One region of the Desulfitispora alkaliphila genome, then DNA from elsewhere that is predicted to be linked to it. Evidence: a T-box and tRNA genes for the amino acid it is inferred to sense, from the RefSeq annotation. Region 1 holds a T-box; the other holds one or more tRNA genes.
The links. A T-box is a leader RNA that pairs with one kind of tRNA and senses whether it is charged. The one in region 1 lies ahead of pheS (phenylalanine--tRNA ligase subunit alpha), so its partner is inferred to be a tRNA-Phe.
Positions count from the first base shown of each region.

Region 2: it encodes a tRNA-Phe, which carries the amino acid that the T-box ahead of pheS (phenylalanine--tRNA ligase subunit alpha) is inferred to sense. The anticodon was not compared.

Region 1 is NZ_JBNPXS010000057.1:5,073-8,331, reverse strand. Features, by position in the region: gene pheT (phenylalanine--tRNA ligase subunit beta) at 1-575, opposite strand, end outside; gene pheS (phenylalanine--tRNA ligase subunit alpha) at 589-1,611, opposite strand; T-box leader at 1,662-1,882, opposite strand; gene GGQ84_RS14370 (YqzL family protein) at 1,896-1,988, opposite strand; gene GGQ84_RS14365 (TrmH family RNA methyltransferase) at 2,046-2,840, opposite strand; gene GGQ84_RS14360 (potassium channel family protein) at 2,853-3,259, opposite strand, start outside.
Region 2 is NZ_JBNPXS010000001.1:120,895-124,153, reverse strand. Features, by position in the region: gene GGQ84_RS00645 (adenylosuccinate synthase) at 1-987, shown strand, start outside; tRNA gene GGQ84_RS00640 (tRNA-Lys) at 1,141-1,216, shown strand; tRNA gene GGQ84_RS00635 (tRNA-Glu) at 1,222-1,297, shown strand; tRNA gene GGQ84_RS00630 (tRNA-Val) at 1,299-1,374, shown strand; tRNA gene GGQ84_RS00625 (tRNA-Asp) at 1,390-1,465, shown strand; tRNA gene GGQ84_RS00620 (tRNA-Phe) at 1,477-1,552, shown strand; gene GGQ84_RS00615 (universal stress protein) at 1,675-2,118, shown strand; gene scfA (six-cysteine ranthipeptide SCIFF) at 2,202-2,345, shown strand; gene scfB (thioether cross-link-forming SCIFF peptide maturase) at 2,421-3,259, shown strand, end outside.

The DNA.
Region 1 (3,259 bases):
CCACCTGTGACCGCAGCAACCTCTCTAGCTACATTTATCATGCTTAGGCAATCTGCCCGGTTAGGTGTCAACTCTAGTACTAAAATTTCGTCATCTAGTCCCATAGCTTCAGTAAATTTTTGACCTACCTCAGCACTATCGGGCATTATTAATATCCCTTCCCGCTGCTCCTTAGAGAATGTGTTCTCGTCTAATTCAAGTTCTCCTACAGAACACATCATCCCTGTGGACACTTCTCCACGCAACTTAGCCTTTTTTATCTTCAAACCACCAGGAAGTTTTGCCCCCACCAATGATATAGGCACCTTATTACCCACATTTACATTATTAGCACCAGTAACTATTTGTACACTTTCTTCAGCACTTACTTGCACCTGACAAATAATTAACTTATCTGCATCTGGGTGAGGCTTTATGTCTGTTATTTCACCTATTACTATTTTTTCATCTATATTCTCTCCAGGGGACTCAACATCTTCTACTGCTATGCCAGCCCTGGTCAATTTATCTGCTAACTCTTCAGCAGTAATATCTACATCCACATATTGTTTCAGCCAATTCATTGAAACCTTCAACTGCTTTCCCTCCTTAAAACTGGTCTAAAAATCTAATATCATTTTCAAATAACATGCGCAGATCATTGATTCCGTATTTGAGCATAGCTATCCTTTCAACACCCATTCCAAAAGCAAAGCCGGTTACTTTTTCTGGATCATAACCTGTATTAGCAAGTACTTTTGGATGTATCATTCCTGCCCCTAATATCTCCAGCCATCCAGTATTGGAACAAACTCGACAGCCTTGGCCATCACAGTTAACACAGGAAATGTCTACCTCTGCACTGGGTTCAGTAAAGGGAAAATATGATGGTCGTAGCCTAATCTCCCTATCTTCCCCAAACATTTCTTTGGCAAATGTTAGTAGGGTTCCCCTTAAATCCCCAAAAGTAACCTCCTTATCCACCACAAAGCCCTCCACTTGATGGAACATGGGTGAATGAGTAGCATCGTCATCTCTTCGATATACTTTGCCTGGCGCAATAATTCTCAGTGGCACTTGTGGAAAGTTGCTCTCAAAGGTTCGAACCTGAACTGGTGAAGTGTGAGTACGCAACAGCACCTCATTGGTTATGTAAAAAGAATCCTGCATATCTCTAGCTGGGTGCTCTTTGGGTAAGTTTAAAGCTTCAAAATTATAGTAGTCAGATTCTATTTCCGGCCCCTCTTCTATAGTAAACCCCATTCCCAAAAAGATTTCTTTAATCTCATCTAGTACTTGAGTAAGGGGATGTCTCTTTCCTGTAGCTACAGGCTTACCAGGTAGTGTTACATCTATAGTCTCCGCTTCTAATTTTGCTTGTCTAGCTATATGGGCTAGTTCACTTTTTCTGCTCTCTATTGTTTCTTCTAGTTGTGCTCTAATCTCATTTGCCAACTGACCAATAACCGGTCGTTCTTCAGCAGTAAGCTTCCCCATACCGCGCAAAACACCAGTTAGCTCTCCCTTTTTTCCCAAGTATTTAACTCGCAGCTGCTCTAGTTTTTCCAGGTCAACAACTTCTTTAAAGTCTTCAATAGCTTGTTCTTTTATTTTACTCAATTCTGATTTCATTACCTTTCTATCCTCCTTTAAAATTATCAAAAAAAATAGCCCTCTCCTCATACAAGGACGAAAGCTTTTTCGCGGTACCACCTTGGTTGTCCACTAATAATAATTGTGAACCCCTCATTTCCCATAACGGAGGAAACCGTTGCACCTACTTTATTTCAGTGCACTGCTCATGGGTGAACTTCAACTTAGCATAATTGCAGATTCTCTCAGTCGATGGAATCCACTCCCTGTAAATTACTACTAAACCTACTCTCCCAATCATTGCCTTTTTGTTATCTATAAGCTTATTGCATCATCAATTTCTTATACAACATATAAGCTTGAATGGAACCAGTGGTTTCAAAGATTCTCCAAAAGAAATATGCATTGAAGAACATGTCCTAACCACTCCCCTTCCTAACGCTTTTTCGAAACCAATTATACCACAGGGGATTCTATTGGTCAAATTTTAGTTGCCGCACTATTTCGTAAATAATTATCCCTGCAGCTATTCCCACATTTAGTGACTCAGCTCCACCCAGCAAGGGAATTTTTACTTTAACATTAGAATTATCTAACATAATTTCACTTGGACCAGCTGCCTCATTACCTAAAATTAAAGCCAATGGCCTATTAAATATAGTGTTATATAAGCTTGTGCTGCCTTCGCCCACATGAGCTGTAGCTATCGTGAACTGCTTCCCTTTAAGTGCGCTCATTAGCTCTCTTTCGTCTTCTATGACTATGGTTTGTATATGGAAGCTAGAGCCCATAGCGCTTCTGATTACTTTTTCATTAAACACATCTGCACAACCCTTAGTTAAATATAATATTGATATTCCTGCAGCATGGGCGGTTCTAATAATAGTTCCCATATTACCTGGGTCTTGAATTCTATCTAATACTAATACTAATTCCTGCTCGGCTAAATTGCTATCTTCATCACTTGTTTGAGTATTCCTCATATTAGCAATAGCCATAATGGGTTGAGGAGTATCCGTAGCTGCCAGTTGCTCATATAATTTTCGAGGAAGAACATAACTGTTGTATGGTTTTATTTTATCCTGAAATTCAGTTTCTGCACCCTGGCAAATTATAATAGCGTTCAGTTCAATCTTAGCTGCCACTGCTTCTTCTATAAGCTTCCAGCCCTCAATTATGAACTGACCTTGTTCTACTCGTTGTTTCCGCCTCTTTAGTTTTTTCCAGTTTTTAAATTGTGGATTTTTATCTGATAATATACTGATCATGGCATCACACTCCTACTCAATATACTTAAGTCCCTCGTTAGTCCCCAAGGCTACTAAAATGTCTTCTTTTTCAAGCAGTGTTTCTCCACCAGGACCAATAATAATTTCACCACCATGCTTTTTTACCGCTACTATACTAATGCCTATCTGGTCTCTAAAATCTAAGTCCTTTAGTTTCTTATTTGCAAATCTATCAGAAACCTTAACTTCTAATATACTGTGATCTGGTGAAAGCTCAATTAAATCTAAAACGTTTTTAGATTCCAGGTTATGGGCAACCCTTACCGCCATTTCCCGTTCAGGATAGACTACCCGGTCGGCGCCTACTCTTGCAAGGATTTTGCCGTGCAACTCATCAGTTGCCTTAGCTACCACATAATCCACTCCACTTTCCTTAACTAGAAGCGTAATCATAGTGC
Region 2 (3,259 bases), on a different contig from region 1:
ACTAATGCACATGTGATTATGCCCTACCACAGGCTCTTAGATGAGCTAGAAGAAGAGCGCAGAGGAGAAAACAAGATAGGTACCACCAAGAGGGGGATTGGCCCTGCATATATGGATAAGGCTGCTCGATCGGGCATTAGGATAGGGGATTTATTAGATCCAGATGAGCTTAAACAGAGACTGGCGGCTGTGTTAGATCAGAAGAATCTATTGTTAGAACGAGTTTATGAAGCTAGGCCTTTAGATATAGAGGATGTTCTGGATAAATATTTGGCCTATGGGGAAAAGATTAAAGAATTTATAGCAGATACTTCTCACCTAATAAATCAGATCTACGATAGAGGTGAGCGAGTTTTATTTGAGGGAGCTCAAGGAACGCTCTTGGACCTAGATCATGGAACGTACCCCTTTGTGACTTCATCTAATCCCATTGCAGGTGGTGCTTGCGTGGGTGTGGGTTTTGGTCCCACGAAGATTGACAAAGTTTTAGGGGTAGTAAAGGCTTACACTACCCGAGTGGGGGAAGGACCATTTCCTACAGAGTTAAATGATGAAGTTGGAGATGAAATCAGGAGGGCTGGACACGAGTTTGGCACCACTACAGGTAGACCTAGAAGGTGCGGTTGGTTTGATATGGTTATGTTCAACTATGCTGTACAGGTGAGCGGTATTAGTCACGTGGCTTTAACCAAATTAGACGTATTGGACGGAGTTGAAAAGATAAAAATCTGTACTGGATATAAGTATAAAGGGGATAAGTTGGAGAGTTTCCCAAACAGTCTCAAGCAATTATCCCTGTGTGAGCCGGTTTATGAGGAGCATCCAGGGTGGATGAGTAGCACTAGTGAAGTTAGGAGTTATGAGCAATTACCTGATGAAGCTAAAAGATATATTGAGCGCATTCAGGAACTATCTAAGGTTAAAACTGCGATTATAGCAGTGGGGCCAAAGCGAGAGCAAACCATAGTTACTGAAAGTCTTTTCTAGAATTCTAATAGCCAAGGACTAGTCCTTGGCTTTCTTTTATAGCATAGAAAAGGTCAAAATAGCATTACCAGAATAAAACATTAAACTTTTTTTTGAAAAACTGTTGACTTTAGGTTCAATATGCTGTAATATCTATACTTGTCGAAAGGAAATGAGCCATTAGCTCAGTCGGCAGAGCACCTGACTTTTAATCAGGGTGTCGAAGGTTCGAATCCTTCATGGCTCACCATTTTTGGCCCGTTGGTCAAGGGGTCTAAGACACCGCCCTTTCACGGCGGTAACACGGGTTCGAATCCCGTACGGGTCACCAAGGGCGATTAGCTCAGCTGGGAGAGCACCTGCCTTACAAGCAGGGGGTCGGCAGTTCGATCCTGTCATCGCCCACCATATTTTTTTTAATGCGGAGCTGTAGTGTAGCGGTTAACATGCCGGCCTGTCACGCCGGAGATCGCGGGTTCGATTCCCGTCAGCTCCGCCATTATATTATCTGCCTCGATAGCTCAGTCGGTAGAGCAGAGGACTGAAAATCCTCGTGTCGGTGGTTCGATTCCGCCTCGAGGCACCATAATAATATCGATATCAAAAACCACTTTCAAGGTGGTTTTTTTTATTTGTGTAGAAAAAAAGGAATTATGGACTTGATGGCTAAATATATGAATATAAAGACAATTTAGGAGGTAGAGACTTGTGTTTAAAAAAATCCTATTTCCCACCAGCGGTTCCCCACTTTGTGGAAAGATAGCTAGAACTATCTGCGGTCTAATTAAAGAAAAGCCCGAAAGAGAAGTTACTATTCTTAATGTGCTAGATCCTCGCCACCATATTCCAGCACAAGTAGACTATGAGCTGGATAAGTGTGGACTTCGTCCAGATGCAGAGGCGATAAAGAACGCAGAACAAGTTTTGAAGAAAGCCATTAAAGTTTTCAAAGAGAACAATGTACCCTATAAGGTAATGGTGAGAAGTGGCGAACCAGTTTGCACTATTATAGAAGTGGCTGATGAAATGCAGTGTGACTTGATGGTTGTAGGTCATCACGGTGAAAGTCGGCTAAGTGACTATCTATTTAAAGGAAACATAACAGCAAGGCTGATTAATGAAGCCGATTGTCCTGTAATTGTAATCAAGTAGAATTGTTGCGTAAAGGCTTATTATAAGATATAATTTATAGGGTTAAGAACATAGGTAAACGTATTAGAAGAGGGGGATTATTTATGACTAAAAAGCACATTGTGACTGTATTTAAGACATCATTGCAGGAAACCGTAAAAAAGGGTGGATGTGGAACCTGTCAGACGTCCTGTCAGTCCGCTTGTAAGACTTCTTGTACAGTAGGAAACCAAGTCTGCGAAAGATAAAAACAAAACCGTCACCAATATGGTGGCGGTTTATTTACACTTATGCAGTGGATATAAATTAGGGGGAAAAGAAAGATGAGTAAAATTCACAAATTTGAAATAGACGGCTTAAAGATAATGTTAGATGTAAATAGTGGCTCTATCCATGTAATAGATCAATTGACTTGGGATTTTATTGATTATTATCAGGAGACTGGTTCCTTGGGTAAAGCTCAAGAGCGATTGGTAGCTGCTTCTAGCTGCTCTGCTATTGATGGGGAAGGAGTGGCTGATGAAGTTAGACAGCTAATTGAGGAGGGAACTCTTTTTAGTGGAGATGAATCCGGGAGCGAATATGTTGTGCCTCAGGACCCAATTGTAAAGGCGTTGTGTCTGCACATATCTCACGACTGCAATCTGCGCTGTAGCTATTGCTTTGCAGGTAGCGGACATTTTGGCGGCCAGCGAGAGCATATGTCCTTAGAGGTTGGGAAAAAGGCCATTGACTTACTATTGGCTACCTCAGGTCCAAGGCAAAATTGTGAAGTGGACTTTTTTGGCGGCGAGCCACTGATGAATTTTGATGTGGTTCAAGAGTTGGTTGCTTACGGAAAGGAACAAGCTAGGCAGCTGGATAAAAATATAAAATTCACGCTAACAACTAATGGGGTTTTGCTCAATGATAAAGTGGAGCAGTTTCTAAATGAAAATCAGATGAGTGTAGTGCTTAGTTTGGATGGGCGACCAGAGGTTAACGATCAAATGCGACCAACCGTATCAGGGAGGGGCTCCTATGATATAATTTTAAAAAACTACAGACGTTTTTGCAGCTCTAGAAATGGGGAAAACTACTATTTGAGGGGAACATATACCAGTAAAAATTTGGACTTTAGTAAGGATGTTCTTCACATGGCCGATGAGGGGTTTACTTCTCT